Regions from separate parts of the Lelliottia sp. CFBP8978 genome, predicted to be linked through region 1. Evidence: predicted binding sites of a transcription regulator. Region 1 holds the regulator's gene; each other region holds the start of a gene.

The links. The regulator CRP, encoded in region 1, controls carbon source genes, mostly activating them, when cyclic AMP is high. The targets are predictions, from matches to a motif close to ATGTGANNNNNNTCACAT.
Positions count from the first base shown of each region.
Region 2: a site for CRP is predicted at 2,278-2,295, ahead of uxuA (mannonate dehydratase). Genes of this name have one in related genera too.
Region 3: a site for CRP is predicted at 4,766-4,783, ahead of cdd (cytidine deaminase). Genes of this name have one in related genera too.

Region 1 is NZ_CM188253.1:4,041,228-4,048,195, forward strand. It holds gene SOM82_RS19060 (hydrolase) at 1-472, shown strand, start outside; gene SOM82_RS19065 (YheU family protein) at 469-687, shown strand; gene SOM82_RS19070 (phosphoribulokinase) at 718-1,587, shown strand; gene SOM82_RS19075 (OsmC family protein) at 1,653-2,057, opposite strand; gene crp (cAMP-activated global transcriptional regulator CRP) at 2,368-3,000, shown strand; gene SOM82_RS19085 (YccS/YhfK family putative transporter) at 3,058-5,145, shown strand; gene argD (bifunctional acetylornithine/succinyldiaminopimelate transaminase) at 5,199-6,419, opposite strand; gene pabA (aminodeoxychorismate synthase component 2) at 6,506-6,968, opposite strand, start outside.
Region 2 is NZ_CM188253.1:2,894,834-2,901,801, forward strand. It holds gene SOM82_RS13645 (YkgJ family cysteine cluster protein) at 1-206, opposite strand, end outside; gene yeiP (elongation factor P-like protein YeiP) at 372-944, shown strand; gene uxuA (mannonate dehydratase) at 991-2,181, opposite strand; gene SOM82_RS13660 (mannitol dehydrogenase family protein) at 2,387-3,853, shown strand; gene SOM82_RS13665 (CobW family GTP-binding protein) at 3,977-4,963, shown strand; gene SOM82_RS13670 (phosphatase PAP2 family protein) at 4,998-5,714, shown strand; gene mepS (bifunctional murein DD-endopeptidase/murein LD-carboxypeptidase) at 6,127-6,696, shown strand; gene SOM82_RS13680 (cyclic di-GMP phosphodiesterase) at 6,897-6,968, shown strand, end outside.
Region 3 is NZ_CM188253.1:2,869,306-2,876,273, reverse strand. It holds gene mglB (galactose/glucose ABC transporter substrate-binding protein MglB) at 1-301, shown strand, start outside; gene mglA (galactose/methyl galactoside ABC transporter ATP-binding protein MglA) at 383-1,903, shown strand; gene mglC (galactose/methyl galactoside ABC transporter permease MglC) at 1,919-2,929, shown strand; gene sanA (outer membrane permeability protein SanA) at 2,977-3,696, opposite strand; gene cdd (cytidine deaminase) at 3,824-4,708, opposite strand; gene SOM82_RS13545 (CidB/LrgB family autolysis modulator) at 4,837-5,532, opposite strand; gene SOM82_RS13540 (CidA/LrgA family protein) at 5,529-5,927, opposite strand; gene dusC (tRNA dihydrouridine(16) synthase DusC) at 6,221-6,968, shown strand, end outside.

The sequences.
Region 1 (6,968 bases):
GCTTGAGCAGTGCAGTTACCATATGGAAAAGGGGTTTTCACGGGTCTATCAGCGCTACCTGCTGAATTTGCTCAAAGCCAATGCGGCGCGTAAGCTCAAAGCCTATCCGGACACGCTGCCAATTAGCCTGCAACAGCTGAAGCGTATGCGCCGTCTGCGTGAATTCGACGATCTGATTACGTCGAAGATCCACGGCTTTGCCGACGCGATAGATTACTATCGTCAGTGTAGCGCCATGCCGTTGCTGAATCAGATCACCAAACCGACGCTGATCATCCATGCCAAAGACGATCCGTTTATGGATCATCACTCCATTCCGGCGCCGGAACATCTGCCCGCCAACGTACAGTATCAACTGACTGAGCATGGCGGCCATGTCGGCTTTATCAGCGGCACATTACGACGGCCAAAAATGTGGCTGGAAGCGCGGATCCCCGACTGGTTAACCCCCTACCTGGAAGGCAAAAAATGATGATTCCCTGGCAGGATCTGGCTCCCGAAACGCTGGATAGCCTGATTGAAAGCTTTGTATTACGCGAGGGCACCGATTATGGTGAACATGAACGTTCGCTTGAGCAAAAGGTCGCCGATGTAAAACGGCAGCTACAAAGTGGCGAGGTGTTGCTGGTGTGGTCTGAACTGCACGAAACCGTCAACATCATGCCGCGCAATCAGTTTCGCGGTTGATTGTTCCATCTTTCCAGTCAGGGAGTTGCTATGTCCGCCAGACATCCGGTTATTGCCGTTACGGGTTCAAGTGGTGCGGGAACCACCACCACCAGCCTCGCTTTTCGCAAGATCTTCGCCCAACTCAATTTGCATGCTGCCGAAGTTGAAGGTGACAGCTTTCACCGCTATACCCGTCCGGAAATGGATATGGCGATTCGCAAGGCCCGCGATTCAGGGAAGCACATCAGCTATTTCGGCCCTGATGCGAACGATTTCGGCCTGCTGGAACAAACCTTTATTGATTACGGCCACACCGGTAAAGGTCAGTCGCGCAAGTATCTGCATACCTACGATGAAGCCGTCCCATGGAACCAGGTTCCGGGTACGTTTACGCCGTGGCAGCCGCTGCCGGAACCCACCGATGTCCTGTTCTACGAAGGATTGCATGGCGGCGTAGTGACACCCCAGCATGACGTGGCGCGCCATGTTGATCTGCTGGTGGGCGTGGTGCCGATTGTCAATCTGGAGTGGATCCAGAAGCTGACCCGTGACATGAGCGAACGCGGCCATTCCCGTGAAGCGGTGATGGATTCTGTCGTGCGCTCAATGGAAGATTACATCAACTATCTGACACCACAGTTTTCACGAACCCACATCAACTTCCAGCGCGTTCCGACGGTGGACACCTCAAACCCGTTCGCAGCAAAAACCATTCCGTCACTGGACGAGAGTTTTGTGGTGATCCACTTCCGCAATCTGGAAGACATTGATTACCCCTGGCTGCTGGCGATGCTGCAGGGCTCATTTATTTCCCACATCAATACATTGGTGGTCCCGGGCGGGAAGATGGGTCTGGCGATGGAGCTGATTATGATGCCGCTGGTGCAGCGACTGATGGAAGGCAAGAAGATCGAGTAACCCTATTCCCTCTCCCCGTGCAGAGGGTCACGATGAGGGCATCGGTGCGCACGATGCCCCATCAGTCAGCCTTCGATCACATCATACGAATGCGTGATTTTCACCGCTTTTTCCAGCATTAACGCCACAGAGCAGTACTTCTCGGCAGAGAGATCGACCGCGCGGGAAACCGCCGCATCCTTCAGATCTTTCCCGGTCACGATAAAGTGCAAATTGATATGCGTGAACAGGCGCGGGGCCTCTTCGCGACGCTCGGAGGTCAGCTTCACTTCGCAGTCCGTCACCTCATGGCGACCCTTTTGCAGAATCGAAACCACGTCGATTGCGCTACAGCCGCCGGCGGCCATCAGCACAACTTCCATCGGGCTTGGCGCTTTATCACCGGAGTTACCATCCATCAAAATCTGGTGTCCGGAAGCGGATTCACCGAGGAACGTTAAACCTTCAACCCATTTCACACGCGCTTGCATATTCATTAACTCCGACGTTGCAATTTTCCGAACAGATTACGCGCGCGTTACAATTCTCGCAACGGAAGACGACCTGCGTCATGCTGAAGCGAGACACCAGGAGACACGCGGCGAAAGCTATGCTAAAACACTCTGGATGCTACAGTAATACATTGACGTTACACATGTATGCAGAGGACATCAAACATTACTGGCTGCGAAACAAAATGACAGCCGCATTCCCAGGTACGGGGAAGAATTCGATTGCAACCCCAGAGTCAGGATGCGATTTATGACTCTGGTGACAGCTTATAACAGAGGATAACAGCGCATGGTGCTTGGCAAACCGCAAACAGACCCGACTCTCGAATGGTTCTTGTCTCATTGCCACATTCATAAGTACCCATCGAAGAGCACGCTGATTCACCAGGGTGAAAAAGCGGAAACGTTGTATTACATCGTCAAAGGCTCGGTGGCAGTGCTGATTAAGGATGAAGAAGGGAAAGAAATGATCCTTTCTTATCTGAACCAGGGTGATTTCATCGGTGAACTGGGCCTGTTTGAAGAAGGCCAGGAACGTAGCGCCTGGGTACGTGCAAAAACCGCGTGTGAAGTCGCCGAAATCTCCTACAAGAAATTCCGTCAGTTGATCCAGGTGAATCCGGATATTCTGATGCGTCTTTCTTCGCAGATGGCTCGCCGCCTGCAGGTCACTTCCGAGAAAGTGGGTAACCTTGCCTTCCTGGACGTGACAGGCCGCATCGCACAGACATTGCTGAACCTGGCGAAACAGCCTGACGCCATGACCCACCCGGACGGTATGCAAATTAAAATTACCCGTCAGGAAATTGGTCAGATCGTCGGGTGTTCTCGTGAGACCGTTGGCCGTATCCTGAAAATGCTGGAAGATCAGAATCTGATCTCCGCCCACGGTAAAACTATCGTGGTTTACGGAACGCGTTAATTCCGGTCAGACGGCGTGCCATCGCAAGGTGTCACGCCGTTTTTGTCTCTGGCAACCATGTGGCGCAGGCTGATTTATCACCCGGAAGTTAACTACGCACTTCGGCAAACGCTGGTGTTATGTCTCCCCGTGGCTGTCGGTCTGATTCTCGGCCAACTGCAACATGGTCTGCTGTTCTCTCTCGTGCCTGCCTGCTGTAACATCGCCGGTCTGGACACCCCGCATAAGCGCTTTTTCAAACGTCTGATTATTGGCGGCAGTTTGTTTGCCGGTTGCAGCCTCGCCGTGCAGCTCTTACTTGCCCGCGACATTCCTCTGCCGCTGATTTTAACCGTGCTGGCGATGACGCTCGGCGTCACCGCGGAGATCAGTTCGCTTCATGCGCGCCTGCTGCCCGCATCGCTCATCGCCGCGATTTTCACCCTTAGCCTTGCCGGAAATATGCCCATCTGGGAGCCGCTGCTGATCTATGCCCTCGGCACGTTGTGGTACGGATTGTTCAACTGGTTCTGGTTCTGGATGTGGCGCGAACAGCCCTTACGCGAATCCCTGAGCCTGCTGTACGTCCAGCTCGCGGAGTATTGCGAAGCAAAATACACCTTGCTGACGCAACATACCGATCCGGAAAAGTCGCTGCCGCCGCTGCTCACTCGCCAGCAAAAGGTGGTGGATCTGATTAGCCAGTGCTACCAGCAGCTCCATATGCTGGCCGCCAATAAGAATCATGAATACAAGCGGCTGCTGCGCACGTTTCAGGTCGGGCTGGATCTTCAGGAGCATATTTCCGTCAGCCTGCATTATCCTGCCGAGGTGCAAAAACTGGTGGAGCGCAGCCACGCCGAAGCGGTGATCCGCTGGAATGCGCAAACGGTCGCCGCGCGCCTGCGGGTACTGGCTGACGATATTCTGTACCACCGCTACCCCACGCGCTTTACGATGGAAAAACAGCTGGGCGCGCTGGAGAAAATCGCACGTCAGCATCCGGACAATCCGGTCGGGCAGTTCTGCGCCTGGCACTTTAGCCGCATCGCGCGCGTGCTCCGCACCCAGCGCCCCCTCTATTCCCGCGACCTGATGGCCGATAAGCAAAAACGCCTGCCGTTGCTGCCAGCGTTAAAAAGCTATTTGTCCCTGAAATCCTCGGCCCTGCGCAATGCGGCGCGGATCAGCGTAATGCTCAGCATTGCCAGCCTGATGGGCATGGCGCTGCATCTACCGAAACCCTACTGGATTTTAATGACGGTGCTGTTTGTCACGCAAAATGGCTACGGCGCCACCCGCGTGCGGATCCTGCACCGGGCAGCGGGCACGGTCGCAGGACTGGTGATTGCTGGCATAACGCTGCACTTCCACGTACCGGACGGCTTCGCCCTGGCAGGAATGCTGGTGATCACCCTCGTGGGTTATCTGATTATCCGCAAAAACTACGGCTGGGCGATGGTCGGATTTACCGTCACGGCGGTGTATACCCTGCAATTGCTCACGCTGAACGGCGAACAGTATATTGTCGCGCGACTGGTGGATACGTTGATTGGCTGTCTGATCGCCTTTGGCGGCATGGTCTGGCTGTGGCCCCAGTGGCAGAGTGGGCTGTTGCGACAGAATGCGCACGATGCGCTGGAGGCCGATCAGCAGGCGATTCGCCTTATTCTGAGCGACGATCCGCAGCCTTCCCCGCTGGCCTATCAGCGCATGAAGGTCAATCAGGCCCATAACGCGCTGTTTAACTCCCTCAATCAGGCGATGCAGGAGCCGGGCTTTAATTCCCATTATCTGGCGGATATGAAGCTGTGGGTCACCCATAGCCAGTTTATCGTCGAGCATATCAATGCCATGACCACGCTGGCACGCGAGCATGCGATGCTGACGCCGGACCTGGCGCAGCGCTATTTGCAGTCGTGTGAAATTGCGCTGCAGCGATGCCAGCAGCGTCTGGAGTATGACGCGCCGGGGGAATCCGGAGACTCTAACATTCTTGAAGCACCGGAAACGCTCACCTGGGGCCCTATGAGCACGCTGGAACAGCATTTACAGCGCGTTCTGGGACATCTGAACACCATGCACACCATTTCGTCGGTCGCATGGCGTCAGCGCCCGCATCACGGCATTTGGCTGACGCGGATTATGCGCCGTAAGGCGTCGTAAGTTTTGCGGCTCCGTATTCCGGGACAAAACCAAGCCGCTACCTGGCGACTCCATTAGCCCTGAACGATCTTCTTCACCGCACTGGCAAAACGCGTCATCCCGGCTTCGATATCCTGCTCTTCCACCACCAGCGACGGCGCAAAGCGCATTACATCTGGGCCGGCATTCAGTACCATCACCCCTTCGTGCGCAGCCGCATGGAGGAAGTCACGCGCGCGGCCTTTATACTGCGGCTTCAGTTCCGCACCGACTAACAGTCCCATGCCGCGAATATCGCTGAACACGTCGTACTGTGCGTCGATCTTCTGAAGATGCTGCACAAACTGCTCGCGCTTCGCGTTGACGCCGTTCAGCACTTCCGGGGTGTTGATAATATCGAACGCCGCTCCGGCAATCGCGCACGCCAGCGGGTTGCCGCCATAAGTGGAACCGTGAGAGCCGACGTGGAAGGCTGATGCGATCTCTTGCGTCGTCAGTACGGCGCTCACCGGGAAACCGCCGCCCAGGGCTTTCGCACTGGTCAGAATATCCGGCGTTACACCATAGTGCATATACGCAAACAGATCGCCGGTACGCCCCATTCCACTTTGCACCTCATCAAACACCAGCAGCGCCTGATGCGCATCGCACAGCGCGCGCAGGCCTTTCAGGAACTCTGGCGTTGCGGCGGTTACGCCGCCCTCACCCTGGATCGGCTCCACCACTACCGCGCAGGTGTGATCGTCCATCACGGCTTTTACGGCATGCAGATCGTTAAATGGCACATGGATAATATCGGCCGGTTTCGGGCCGAAACCGTCAGAGTATTTCGGCTGCCCACCCACGGAGACCGTGAACAGCGAACGGCCGTGGAACGCATTGTGGAACGCGATAATTTTGCTTTTATAGGGGCTGTGGCGAGTGGATGCGTAATAGCGCGCCAGTTTGAAGGCGGTTTCGTTGGCTTCGGTGCCGGAGTTCATAAACAGCACGCGCTCGGCAAACGTCGCGTCGATCATCTTGCGGCCCAGACGCAGCGCCGGTTCATTGGTAAATACGTTGCTGGTATGCCACAACGTTTCGCCCTGGGTTTTTAGCGCGTCGACCAGGGCAGGATGGCAATGCCCCAGCGCCGTCACTGCAATACCGCCCGCAAAATCCACGTACTCTTTGCCCTGCTGATCCCATACCCGGCTACCTTTGCCTTTAACCGGGATAAACTCCGCCGGTGCATAAATTGGCAGGATCACTTCGTCGAATGTTGCGCGTGTAATTGCAGATTGCTCAGTTGCCATGTCATGCCCATCCATTTTATGTCACATTTTTAGTGAGAATATAATCACAAAATATGCATAAAAAATCACAACAAGGCAATAAAAATTCAGCGATTGACGAAATTGGCGAGAAGCTGGTGGCCCTGTTCGCTCAGTATGCTCTCCGGGTGGAACTGCACCCCTTCGAGATCCCATTCGCGATGGCGAATGCCCATGATCTCCCGGGTGTCGCTCCAGGCGGTAACCTCAAAGCACTCAGGCAACGTGGGCGGATCGATAACCAGCGAGTGATAACGCGTAACGGTAAGAGGATTATTCAGGCCAATGAACACCCCCGTTCCCGTGTGAGTCACCGGGGATGTTTTGCCGTGCATCACTTTCGCAGCACGAACAATCGTGGCGCCGAAGACCTGGCCGATGGCCTGATGCCCCAGACAGACGCCAAGGATCGGCAATTTACCCGCGAAATGGCGGATAACATCCAGGGAAATACCGGACTCATCGGGCGTGCAGGGCCCCGGCGAAATGACGATTTTCTCTGGCGACAGCGATTGAACGTCAGCCAGCGTC
Region 2 (6,968 bases), 1.1 Mb from region 1:
GCCCGTGTTGCGCCGCACATCTCCTGTGAAGGCTGCAGCCCGGCGCACACCCTGGGACGCAAAGGCGAACCGAACAAATTGCACAGGTTGCGGTCAGAAAGTTGAACACAGCGGGTGTTGGCAGGCTTGCCGTCTGGCATCCCCGGAATCGGGCTTGAAATGGACGGTGCGGTACAGCACGCTCCACAGTCGGGACGGCAATCCATAAACGCTCTCTTTCATTCACTGAGGCCCGGGCCGTCGGGCATGGCGCGCACAGTAACACCTTTTGTGTATTGATAGCAAAAGCCACTAATTCCTCTTGCCTGAAAGGCTTCTCGCGAGTAATTTGGCGCGATATTTTTTACCTCCCAGTAAACAGGATTACTGCAATGCCAAGAGCGAACGAAATTAAGAAAGGTATGGTACTGAATTACAACGGCAAGCTGCTGATTGTGAAAGACATTGATATTCAATCCCCCAGCGCCCGTGGCGCAGCGACGCTGTACAAAATGCGCTTTGCCGATGTGCGTACCGGCCTGAAAGTTGAAGAGCGTTTCAAGGGTGACGATATCGTTGATACCGTTACGCTGACCCGCCGCTTCGTTGACTTCTCCTATGTGGATGGCAACGAATACGTGTTTATGGATAAAGAAGACTACACGCCGTACACCTTTACCAAAGACCAGATTGAAGAAGAGCTGCTGTTTATTCCTGAAGGCGGAATGCCGGATATGCAGGTTCTGACCTGGGATGGCCAGCTGTTAGCGCTGGAACTGCCGCAGACCGTTGATCTGGAAATCGTCGAAACCGCACCAGGCATTAAAGGCGCCTCCGCCAGCGCGCGCAACAAACCCGCCACACTGACGACCGGTCTGGTCGTTCAGGTTCCGGAATACCTCTCTGCAGGCGAGAAGATCCGCATCCATATCGAAGAAAAACGCTATATGGGTCGCGCAGACTAATCATAAAAAAACCCGGCTATTGCCGGGTTTTCTTTTATTGCCGTTGTTACAGCAGATCAGGGTATTTGGTCATTTTCAGCGCCAGCTCTACGCCACGCACTTCAGCCATCCCTTTCAGACGCCCAATCGCCGAATAGCCTGGATTGGTTTTTTTACGCAGATCGTCCAGCATCTGATGTCCGTGATCCGGACGGAATGGAATAGGACGTAAATCCCCTGCATTCTTACGGCGCAGTTCTTCGCCCAGAATGGCGTCCACGACTGCCACCATATTGACGTCACCGCCCAGGTGCGCGGCTTCGTGGAAGGTTTTTGGATTATCTTCACGACACGTCGCGCGCAGATGGGTGAAATGAATCCGATCGCCGAAGGTTTCGATCATCTGTACTAAATCATTATCTGCCCGCACGCCATAAGAGCCGGTACACATGGTGAAACCGTTGTGGATACTGTCCACGGTCTCTTTCAGCCATTGCATATCTTCAATGGTAGAAACAATACGCGGCAGACCGAGGATAGGACGCGGTGGATCGTCCGGGTGCACGGCAAGTCGCAAACCCGATGCTTCTGCCACGGGCACAATCGCGCGCAGGAAATAAGCCATGTTTTCGCGCAGCTGGTTTTTGTCGATATCACCGTATTCCGCCAGACGGGCGCGGAACTGGTCCAGCGTATAGCCCTCTTCCGCACCCGGCAGGCCGGCGATAATATTGCGGGTCAGTTTTTCGATATCCGCTTCACTGGCATCGTTAAACCATTGCTGCGCCTGCTGCTGTTCCTCGGCGGAATAATCCGCGTCGGCACCAGGACGCTTCAGGATGTGCAGCTCAAAGGCGGCAAAAGCAATTTGATCGAAACGCAATGCTTTAGAGCCGTCCGGCAGCTGATATTCGAGATCGGTGCGCGTCCAGTCCAGGATCGGCATAAAGTTGTAGCAAACCGTATCAATACCGCAGGCCGCCAGGTTACGGATACTCTGCTGATAGTGAGCAATCCAGGTCTCAAACTCCCCGGAATGGGTTTTGATATCTTCATGCACCGGAATACTTTCGACGACCGACCAGGTCAGCCCTTTTTCGGCCAGTATAGCCTGACGCTTTTTGATCTCTTCTACCGGCCAGACCTGACCATTGGGAATATGGTGCAGTGCGGTGACAACACCCGTTGCGCCAGCCTGACGCACATCATCAAGAGAAACCGGATCATTCGGTCCATACCAACGCCAGGTTTGTTCCATCGCCTAACCCTCTAAAGTTGTTATACCAATATATGTAACCACAATGACGACTACCATACATGTTTGCCAAAAACGGTCAATCCTCGCCGCCGCATTGATTGATCCAACTCACATAAACGGGATAATTACGGCTTACCAATTCTATTTGCTGTCATATAACTTTACACTGACATTGTTAATTAATGGTTAATCAGGTGTTTACTTCATGAAGACAATTGCCTCCGTTTCCCTTCCTTCGCAGGTGCAACAACCGCAATACGATCGCTCGCAGCTCCGCTCTCGTATCGTTCATTTCGGTTTTGGTGCCTTTCACCGCGCACATCAGGCGTTGTTAACAAACCGCGTGCTTAATGCAAAAGGGGGTGACTGGGGCATCTGTGAGATCAGTCTTTTCAGCGGCGATACCCTGATGAGCCAGCTGCGCGCTCAGGATCACCTTTTTACCGTGCTGGAAAAAGGCGCAGACGGGAACCAGCCGATCATCGTGGGCGCGGTGCATGAATGCCTGAACGCCAGGCTCGATTCGCTGGCGGCCATTATCGAAAAATTCTGCGAGCCGCAGGTAGCGATTGTCTCGCTGACGATCACTGAAAAAGGATATTGCATCGATCCGGCGACCGGCAAGCTGGATACGCAAAATGCACGGATTGCTCATGATCTTGAAAACCCGTCAGAACCGCATTCTGCGCCGGGCATTCTGGTTGAAGCGCTACATCGCCGTCGTGAGCGCGGCCTGGCGCCCTTCACCGTATTGTCCTGCGATAATATTCCTGACAACGGTCATGTGGTCAAAAATGCGGTTCTCGGGATGGCAGAGAAGCGCTCACCGGCGCTGGCCGAGTGGATTGCGGCTAACGTGAGTTTTCCGGGAACGATGGTCGACAGAATTGTCCCGGCGGCGACCGAGCAATCCCTCGCAGAAATCACGCAGGAGCTGGGCGTGGAAGATCCCTGCGCCATTAGCTGCGAGCCGTTTGTGCAGTGGGTGGTTGAAGATAACTTCGTGGCAGGCCGTCCGGAATGGGAGATCGCAGGCGTACAAATGGTGCAGGACGTTTTGCCCTGGGAACAGATGAAGTTGCGCATGCTGAACGGCAGCCACTCTTTCCTGGCGTATCTGGGTTACCTTGCCGGCTATGCCCACATTAACGACTGCATGCAGGACGATGCCTTCCGGGAGGCCGCGCGCCGCCTGATGCTCGATGAACAGGCCCCGACGCTACGAATCACCGGGGTCGATCTCACTGACTATGCCGACAGCCTGCTGACCCGATTTGCGAATCCGGCTTTGCAGCATCGCACCTGGCAGATCGCGATGGACGGAAGCCAGAAACTCCCTCAACGCATGCTGGACGGCGTTCGTGTCCATCAGCAACGCAACAGCGCCTGGCCCTTACTGGCGCTGGGGATCGCCGGCTGGATGCGTTATGTCAGCGGTGTGGATGATAAGGGTAACAGCATTGATATTCGCGATCCGCTGAGCGATAAAATCCGTGGACTCGTTGAAACCAGCAGCGACGCGGAGCGCGTCAGCGCCCTGCTCACGCTGAGTGAAATATTTGGTACTGATTTGCCCCAGAACCCGCGCTTTGTCGATGCCATTCAACAGGCCTGGCAGCGTATTGCGCGTAACGGCGCGCGTCAGGCGGTGAATGAGACGCTCATGCTTTAACCCTTCTTGCTGCTTATGCGCGTGGAGAGCTTTCCGCGCGCATAAGCCCCTTCACATCACTGTCTTTTTTCGCCAGGATTACTGATAATTGTTCGCGAATGACGATTATCTCCTGGAGCGCATGTGACCAAAACCAATCTGGTAACCGGTTTTCTCGGTAGCGGAAAAACTACCTCAATCCTTCATCTGCTGGCCCATAAAGATCCTTCAGAAAAATGGGCTGTGCTGGTCAACGAATTCGGTGAAATCGGAATTGATGGCGCACTACTGGCCGACAATGGCGCAATGGTCAAAGAGATCCCCGGCGGATGCATGTGTTGCATCAACGGCTTACCGATGCAGGTGGGGCTGAATACGCTGCTGCGTCTGGGAAAACCGGACCGGTTGATTATTGAACCTACCGGTTTAGGCCACCCAAAACAGATCCTCGATCTGCTCACTGCTCCGGTGTATGAGCCGTGGATCGACCTTCGCGCGACGCTGTGTCTGGTCGATCCCCGCCAGTTGCTGGATGAGAAAGTGGTACAGAATGAAAACTTCCGTGACCAGCTGGCTTGCGCCGATATTATCGTCGCCAATAAAGAAGACCGCGCAACCCAGGAGAGTCGTGAAGCCTTTGATTTCTGGTGGCAACATTTCGGCGGCGATCGTCAGTTCGTCATGGCGACGCAGGGCGAGATTGACAACAGCCTGCTTGATCTCCCGCGTCGTAACAGCGTCGAGCTTCTTGCCAGCGCCGCGCATTCTCACGCTCATGGCGAGAAAAAAGGGCTGGCGGCGTTAAGTCTTCCGGCGCATCAACGCTGGCGTCGCAGCCTGAACAGCGGTCAGGGACACCAGGCCTGTGGCTGGATTTTTGATGCCGATACCCGCTTTGACACCATTGGCATCCTTGAGTGGGCCAGACTCGCCCCTGTCGAGCGCGTCAAAGGCGTGATGCGAACGCAAGATGGGCTGGTCAGGATCAATCGTCAGGGCGCGGATTTCTTCATTGAAACGCAAAATGTTGCGCCGCCAGACAGTCGAATAGAGTTAATTAGTGCGGTTAACACGGACTGGAACGTGCTTCAGGCCAGCTTGTTGAGGCTTCGTTTAACTTCCAGCGACTAACGTTGCTCTCGACTAAACTGCTTTGCATATGAAAATGATTAAAAAACTTCCCCTGATATTACTGCTCAACGCTGCCGGTCTGGCGCTCTTTTTATCCTGGTATTTGCCGGTGAATCATGGCTTTTGGTTCCCGGTGGATTTGGGCATTTTTCATTTCTTCAATGAACAGCTGGTCAAAAGTCATGCGATATTATGGCTGGTGGCCATCACCAACAATCGCGCCTTTGATGGCTGTTCACTGCTGGCGATGGGCTGCTTAATGCTCTCTTTCTGGTTGAAAGAAGATGCCGCCGAACGCCGCCGCATTATCATCATCGGCCTGGTGATGCTGCTGACCGCCGTGGTGATTAATCAGCTGGCACAGGGGTTGATGCCGGTCAAGCGCTCCAGCCCAACGCTGTTCTTCCCGGATGTTCACCGTGTGAGTGAATTACTGCATATCTCCACCAAAGATGCGTCTAAAGACAGTTTCCCAGGCGATCACGGAATGATGCTGCTTATTTTCTCAGCATTCATGCTTCGCTATTTCGGCAGAAAAGCCTTCTTCATTGGCCTCATTATTGTTGTGGTTTTCGCATTCCCACGCGTAATGATTGGCGCGCACTGGCTGACTGATATTGTTGTTGGATCGCTTTCCGCTGTGTTGATTGGTCTGCCATGGTGCTTAATGACCCCTGTGAGCGATCGCCTTATTGCCCTTTTCGATCGCTATTTACCCGGTAAACGCAACAAACCAGAAACAAATAACTAACCGAAATTAACACCATCTATCAGGGATCGTTTTCGATCCCTGGCTATTTCCCCGCCGACACTGTCCCCGGATGTCATATTCTCGTAATATCATTCATGAGATAAATGAAAGCATTGCGTGATATTTAACCTAAATTGACGATATTTTAAGCAATCCCATTTAATCGCTTTCTCTATCACAATTTCTTATAAAAAATCGTTTTTTTTTGCTCGCATTGCCTAAGCCAATCGGTTAATCTCGAACTCGTTTTGCCTCACAGAGATAATTATTCTCAGCATAAATAAGTTTGTGCGTTAGAGCACAGATTTGGCCATAAAGAATTGTCTCATTGTGCGCAGGTATTTAGTCTCGTCACGTTTGGCATTTTTATAACGATATTTATCGTTAAGGACTTCAAGGGAAAATAATCACAATGGTCAAATCTCAACCGATTTTGAGATATATCTTGCGGGGAATCCCGGCAATAGCAGTGGCGGTACTGCTGTCTGCATGTAGTTCGACAAACACCGCAAATAATATGCATCCTGAGACGCGTGTTGTGGGCATGGAAGATGCCTCGTCACTGCAAGCCTCTCAGGATGAATTTGAGAATATGGTGCGTAATCTGGACGTTAAGTCCCGCATTATGGATCAATATGCTGACTGGAAAGGCGTGCGCTATCGCCTTGGCGGCAGCACCAAGAAAGGTATTGATTGTTCCGGCTTTGTACAGCGTACATTCCGCGAGCAGTTTGGCTTAGATCTGCCACGTTCTACCTACGAACAGCAGGAAATGGGTAAATCAATCTCTCGTACGAAACTGCGTACAGGCGATCTGGTTCTCTTCCGCGCAGGTTCAACCGGTCGTCACGTTGGTATCTATATCGGTAACGACCAGTTTGTTCACGCGTCCACCAGCAGCGGTGTGACCATTTCCAGCATGAACGAGCCTTACTGGAAGAAGCGCTATAACGAAGCGCGCCGCGTTCTGAGCCGCAGTTAATCGGTCATGTTGCGGGTTATCCCTTGGCTTGCAACGTGATAAAAAAAGCACTGCTTCGGCGGTGTTTTTTTTCGCCTGTTCGAAACCCGTTTAGCGGTCCATCGATATGACTGGTTAAGAAAAACCAGGCTATAGTCTTGTAAATATGTAAGTTTGGCCGTTCTGCAGGAACCGACGGCAATCCAGGAACAATGACGTTTATGTTCACCCGTTTCTTTTCCACCAGCCGCAAAGTTCTGACAGGAAGCATTCTTGCAGGCATTATTGTCGCC
Region 3 (6,968 bases), 1.2 Mb from region 1:
CAACGATGCGATGGCAATGGGTGCAGTTGAAGCGCTGAAAGCACACAATAAATCCTCTATCCCGGTATTCGGCGTGGATGCGTTGCCAGAAGCGCTGGCTCTGGTTAAATCTGGCGCAATGGCCGGTACCGTTCTGAACGACGCAAACAACCAGGCGAAAGCAACCTTCGATCTGGCGAAAAACCTGGCGGATGGCAAAGGCGCAGCTGATGGCACCACCTGGAAGATCGAGAATAAAATCGTTCGCGTACCTTACGTGGGCGTAGACCAGTCAAACCTGGCTGAGTTTATCGGTAAATAAGTCAGAGATTGCATGTTCTCACAGGGCGCAATTCGTTGCGCCCTTTTATAACGCGATATGCGAGGCCGTCAAGGTATAATTATGGTCAGCACAAATACTCAGTCGTCAGGCGAATTCTTGTTAGAAATGAGCAGTATTAACAAGTCTTTTCCAGGCGTTAAGGCCCTCGATAATGTTAATTTAAAAGTGCGTCCTCACTCTATTCATGCGTTGATGGGTGAGAATGGTGCGGGCAAATCAACATTATTAAAGTGTCTTTTCGGAATCTATCAAAAAGATTCTGGTAGCATTCTTTTTCAGGGAAAAGAGATCGACTTCCATTCCGCCAAAGAAGCGCTGGAAAATGGTATTTCGATGGTTCACCAGGAATTAAACCTGGTTCTTCAACGTTCTGTTATGGACAATATGTGGCTGGGTCGTTATCCGACCAAAGGCGTATTTGTCGATCAGGATAAAATGTATCGCGACACCAAAGCTATTTTCGACGAGCTGGATATTGAAATCGACCCGCGCGCGCGCGTAGGGACGTTATCCGTGTCTCAGATGCAGATGATTGAAATTGCCAAAGCGTTTTCCTATGATGCGAAAATTGTCATCATGGATGAACCGACTTCATCGTTAACGGAAAAAGAGGTTAATCACCTTTTTACTATTATCCGTAAACTGAAAGATCGCGGCTGTGGCATTGTGTATATCTCGCATAAAATGGAAGAGATCTTCCAGCTGTGTGATGAAATCACCATTCTGCGTGACGGACAGTGGATTGCGACTCAGCCGCTCGAAGGGCTGGACATGGATAAGATCATTTCCATGATGGTTGGCCGCTCCCTGAACCAGCGTTTCCCGGATAAAGAAAACAAGCCGGGCGAGGTGATTCTGGAAGTGCGCAATCTTACGTCACTACGCCAGCCCTCTATCCGCGATGTCTCCTTTGACCTTCACAAAGGCGAAATTTTAGGTATTGCCGGACTGGTCGGGGCGAAACGTACCGATATCGTGGAAACGCTGTTTGGTATCCGTGAAAAATCCGATGGCACTATCACGCTGCACGGCAAGAGAATTAATAACCATAATGCGAACGAAGCGATTAACCACGGTTTTGCGCTGGTGACCGAAGAGCGCCGCTCAACGGGAATTTATGCGTACCTGGATATTAATTTTAACTCGCTCATTTCGAATATTCGTAATTATAAAAATAAAATTGGTCTGCTGGATACTTCCCGTATGAAAAGCGATACCCAGTGGGTTATCGACTCCATGCGTGTGAAAACGCCAGGACACCAGACGCAAATTGGTTCACTGTCCGGCGGTAATCAGCAGAAAGTCATTATTGGCCGCTGGTTATTAACCCAGCCAGAAATTTTAATGCTTGATGAACCTACGCGTGGTATCGACGTTGGTGCAAAATTTGAAATCTATCAGCTGATAGCTGAACTGGCTAAAAAGAATAAAGGGATCATTATTATTTCTTCCGAAATGCCGGAATTGTTAGGGATCACAGATCGTATTCTGGTTATGAGCAATGGTCTCGTTGCCGGAATTGTTGACACCAAAACGACAACGCAAAACGAAATTCTCCGTCTTGCGTCTTTGCACCTTTAAGATCAGGGGCTCCTCATGAGTGCGTTAAATAAAAAAAGTTTTCTCACTTATCTGAAAGAAGGCGGTATTTACGTTGTTCTTTTAGTGTTACTGGCCATTATTATTTTCCAGGACCCCACGTTCTTAAGTTTATTAAACTTGAGTAACATTCTGACCCAGTCCTCAGTGCGTATCATCATTGCTCTGGGTGTCGCGGGGCTGATTGTGACTCAGGGTACTGATCTGTCAGCCGGACGTCAGGTTGGCCTGGCGGCGGTCGTGGCGGCAACGCTGTTACAGTCGATGGAAAACGCGAACAAAGTCTTCCCGGAAATGGCGACTATGCCGATTATCGTGGTGGTGCTGATTGTCTGCGTCGTCGGCGCCATCATTGGCCTGATCAACGGTATTATCATTGCTTACCTGAATGTGACGCCGTTTATCACCACGTTGGGTACGATGATTATCGTTTACGGTATCAACTCCCTGTACTACGACTTTGTCGGTGCATCGCCCATTTCTGGCTTTGACAGCGGCTTCTCAACGTTTGCACAAGGCTTTGTGGCGCTGGGCAGTTTCCGACTCTCTTACATCACTTTCTACGCGCTGATTGCCGTCGCGTTTGTCTGGGTGCTGTGGAACAAAACTCGCTTCGGTAAAAACATCTTCGCCATCGGCGGTAACCCGGAAGCGGCTAAAGTATCAGGGGTTAACGTTGCTCTGAACCTGCTGATGATTTATGCGCTGTCCGGTGTGTTCTATGCCTTCGGTGGGTTACTGGAAGCGGGCCGTATCGGCTCAGCCACCAACAACCTGGGCTTTATGTATGAACTGGATGCGATCGCAGCCTGCGTAGTGGGTGGCGTTTCCTTCAGCGGTGGGGTGGGGACAGTTGTTGGCGTGGTCACCGGTGTTATCATCTTTACCGTCATCAACTACGGTCTGACCTACATCGGCGTGAACCCGTACTGGCAGTATATTATCAAGGGCGCGATTATTATCTTCGCCGTTGCGCTGGATTCACTGAAGTACGCACGTAAGAAGTAATCACGTTACAGATGGAAAAAGCCCGCTCATCGTTGAGCGGGCTTTTTTTATTTGCGGGTTTTCTTCTCTATATCCAGCAGCTGTTCCGGGGTGACCGCCGGGTAATCCTGCGCATCTTCCGGTATCTGGTGCATCGCCGGGATGGGAACCAGCGGGCCTAAAAAACGAGGTTCACGCTTGAAGAGATAAAGGTCGGCCAGAGCACCAAAGCGTGCGCCAAACTCGCGAACGCGGACGCTCCACATATCTTTAGGCGAAGGGACCGCATAACACTGGGCCTGAATGCCCATATGGAGCGCGATAAAGAGCGCTCGTTCGCAGTGGAAGCGTTGAGTGATGATGATGAAATCATTGGTATCAAAGACTTTACGCGTGCGGACGATCGAATCCAGCGTGCGGAATCCGGCATAATCAAGCACGATATCCGCCGGATCGACGCCAGCGGCAATCAAATCCTTACGCATCGTCACCGGCTCGTTATAGCTCTGCTGGGCATTATCGCCGCTCAGCAGCAGGTAATTGACCTTGCCGCTGTTATAGGCGTTTAGCGCGCCCTGAATGCGGTAGCGGTAGTACTGATTAATGACCCCGGTACGATAATATTTTGCCGTCCCCAGCACCACGCCGACCTGGCGATAGGGCAGGTCCTGCAAATCATCAAAAATATAGGGGGCGGTTTTCCAGCTCATCCAGCGATCGAGGCCGAGCGCCGTCAACAGCAGTATGCCGACCAGGACAGACAGGCTGTAAAACACACGCTTTAACATGAAGATGACTCGATCCGTGGGTGAAATTTCACTCAGGCTACTGTACCCGCCTGTGAAGCGCAAGAAACGGTGGTTTGATTGGGGGGATTTTCATCAGTATGGCGGACATTTCTGTCCGCCAAAAGCATTAAGCCAGTAACACGCGGTCGATGGCAGAACAACCCAGCGCTTTCAGGGTCGCGGCGGTGGCGTCCCACTGAATTAAAGGCGCATCGCCTTTTTCAGCCAGAATCGCGCGCTGAATATCCGGGTAGTCGTACCCGTTCAGGCTCAGCAGATTGAGTGCGCCTTGCAGCGGTGGCAGCGTCGGGTTGAATGCGGCATTTTCGGCGTAGCTGCCGGTGAAGATACGGCCATCACGGCACTCCAGCGCCACGCCGCTCGGCGCCTGGCTGTAGGGTGCATGGCTGTTGTTCGCCGCAGCGATCGCCGACTGGGCCAGTTCGTCGCCCGTTAACGCAAAGCCGTGGTTCTGCTCGTCCATCAGCAGCGTTTTGATCTCCAGATCTTTCGGGCCAAAAGCATCTGGCAGATAATCGCCAAGCGTATGTGGCTCACGGCCTGGCAGATTAATGCGCAGTTGCAGACCGCTGTTCAGCTCATTCATAAACTGACGGCAATGACCGCAAGGGGTGTAGTTGACGGTGATGGCTTGCAGCGCTTTTTCACCGCGCAGCCACGCATGGCTGATAGTGCTTTGTTCTGCGTGGACGGTTTGTTGCATGGTCGCACCAAGGAACTCCATGTTCCCGCCGAAATACCAGGCTCCACTGACGCCGCGCGCGATTGCGCCGACGTTAAAATGGGAGAGATCGGCTCTGGCGCAGGCGGCAGCCAGCGGCAGTAATGCGAAAGCCAGCGCGTCTTCGTCCAGTCCCGTTGCCTGTTTAAGCGTCGCGACCTGCTCTGCCGACAGCATGGCGGGGAAGTGCGTATCCGCCAGAACCGGGGCCAGGGCTGATTGCAAATTCTCTGCGAGCTGGGCGAAAGCAGTTTGAAAACGTGGGTGCATGGCAATGCCTCATAAAGGTTAATGGATCGGTAGTGTACGGAGCCAACAGGGCTTTATATGTGATCCAGTTCTCATTATGTGTGCAACTTATGAAATCAAAATGAATTTTGCGCGACGCATCGCAAATTTTAGCCCACCACCGCCAGAATAATCGGGAACAGGAACGGAGCAATCAGCGAGGTCATAATCCCGCAAATCACCAGCGCCAGCGAGCTGAAAGCGCCTTCCTGATAATCCAGCTCCGCACAGCGCGCAGTACCAAGGGCGTGTGAGGCGGTTCCCATTGCCAGACCGCGTGCGGCTTTGGTGCGGATACGCATTAAATTGAGCAACGTATGGCCAAACACCGCCCCCAGGATCCCGACAAAAATCACGCACATGGCGCTAATGGCCGGGATACCACCGATGCTGCCGCCCACGGCCATCGCAATCGGCGTGGTCACGGATTTCGGCAGAATAGAGGCGGCGATTTGCGGTGAGGCGCCCATCAGCAGGGCAACCGAGGTGCCTGTGACCATCGCCACCACGCTACCGATCAGGCAGATGGTAATGATCGATTTCCAGCGGGCGCGGATCTGATGCAGCTGCTCGTAAAGCGGAAACGCCAGCGCCACGACGGCAGGCTGCAGCAGATCGTTTAAAATCTTACTGCCCGCAAAATAGCGTTCGTAAGGAATGCCGGTGAGCAGCAGGAACGGAATAATCACCACCATCGCCACCAGCAGCGGGTTGAGCAGCGGCATTTTAAAACGGGCGGCAAGTTTACGTGCGGCGAAAAACACCACCAGTGTCAGTGGCAGCGACCACCAGATATTGGCCATCATTTTTTACTTCCTTTCTGCCCAACGACTTTGCGTTCGCCGTGCACCAGATGCGAACTCCAGCTCACCACCAGGAACACCACCAGCGTACTCACCGCACAGGAGACCAGAATTGGGCCGTACTGCGCTTTAAGCAGATCGTAATATTGCATCACGCCGACGCCGATCGGCACAAACAGTAGCGCCATATAGCGGATAAGAACGAAGCAGCCCGGGTTGACCCATTTTGCGGGAAGAATTTGCAGCGCCAGCAGCAGAAAAAGAATCAGCATGCCGATAATGCTGCCGGGAATGGTGATAGGCAGCAGAGATGAAATGAAAATCCCCGCATAGAGGCAGGCATAAATCAGAATAAACGCGCGCAGATATTGCCAGATAATATTGAATGATTTGCTCATGGTGAAAGTCCTTGATGGAACATATTCATCATACAATTAAACGTTAAAACGTGCTACGGATCACATCATGAATTTTGAGCATACCAGACATTCCTTTCTGGAACGTCGGGCATTTTCACAGGATTAACGGTAAAAGCGATAACAATCAGTGTAGTTGTCGTGCCCAGATTTGAAGCAGTGAAAGGAGAGAAACACCTCTGTCCTTACGGCGGGTTGCGGAGTCTCGCTTGAAAGCCTTTCCACGCTTCAGGAGAGCGGCTACCATAGCGCGTCTTTTTTCACAGGTATTGATCATGCGGGTATTACTGGCGCCGATGGAAGGCGTGCTCGACTCACTGGTGCGCGAGCTGCTGACTGAGGTCAATGATTACGATCTTTGCGTCACCGAGTTTTTACGGGTGGTCGATATGCTGTTGCCAGTAAAGTCGTTTTATCGACTCTGCCCGGAGCTGCATCGTCAGAGCCGGACCACTTCCGGTACGCTGGTGCGTATCCAGCTGCTGGGGCAATACCCGGAGTGGCTGGCGGAGAACGCCGCCCGCGCCGTAGAGCTGGGCTCTTACGGTGTGGATCTCAACTGCGGCTGTCCGTCCAAAATGGTCAACGGCAGCGGCGGTGGCGCAACGTTACTGAAAGATCCCGAGCTGATTTACCGTGGCGCGAAAGCGATGCGTGAGGCCGTACCTGCTCATTTACCGGTGACGGTAAAAGTGCGTCTTGGCTGGGACAGCGGCGATCGCCAGTTTGAAATTGCCGATGCGGTACAGCAGGCCGGTGCAACGGAGCTGGTGGTGCACGGGCGGACCAAAGAGGACGGCTACAAAGCCGAACGCATTAACTGGCAGGCCATCGGTGAGATCCGCCAGCGTCTGTCGATACCGGTGATCGCGAACGGCGAAATCTGGGATTACGAGAGCGCTCAGGCGTGTCTCAAAGAGACCGGCTGCGATTCCGTCATGATCGGTCGCGGGGCGCTCAACGTGCCCAACCTGAGTCGGGTGGTAAAATACAACGAACCGCGTATGCCGTGGCCTGATGTGG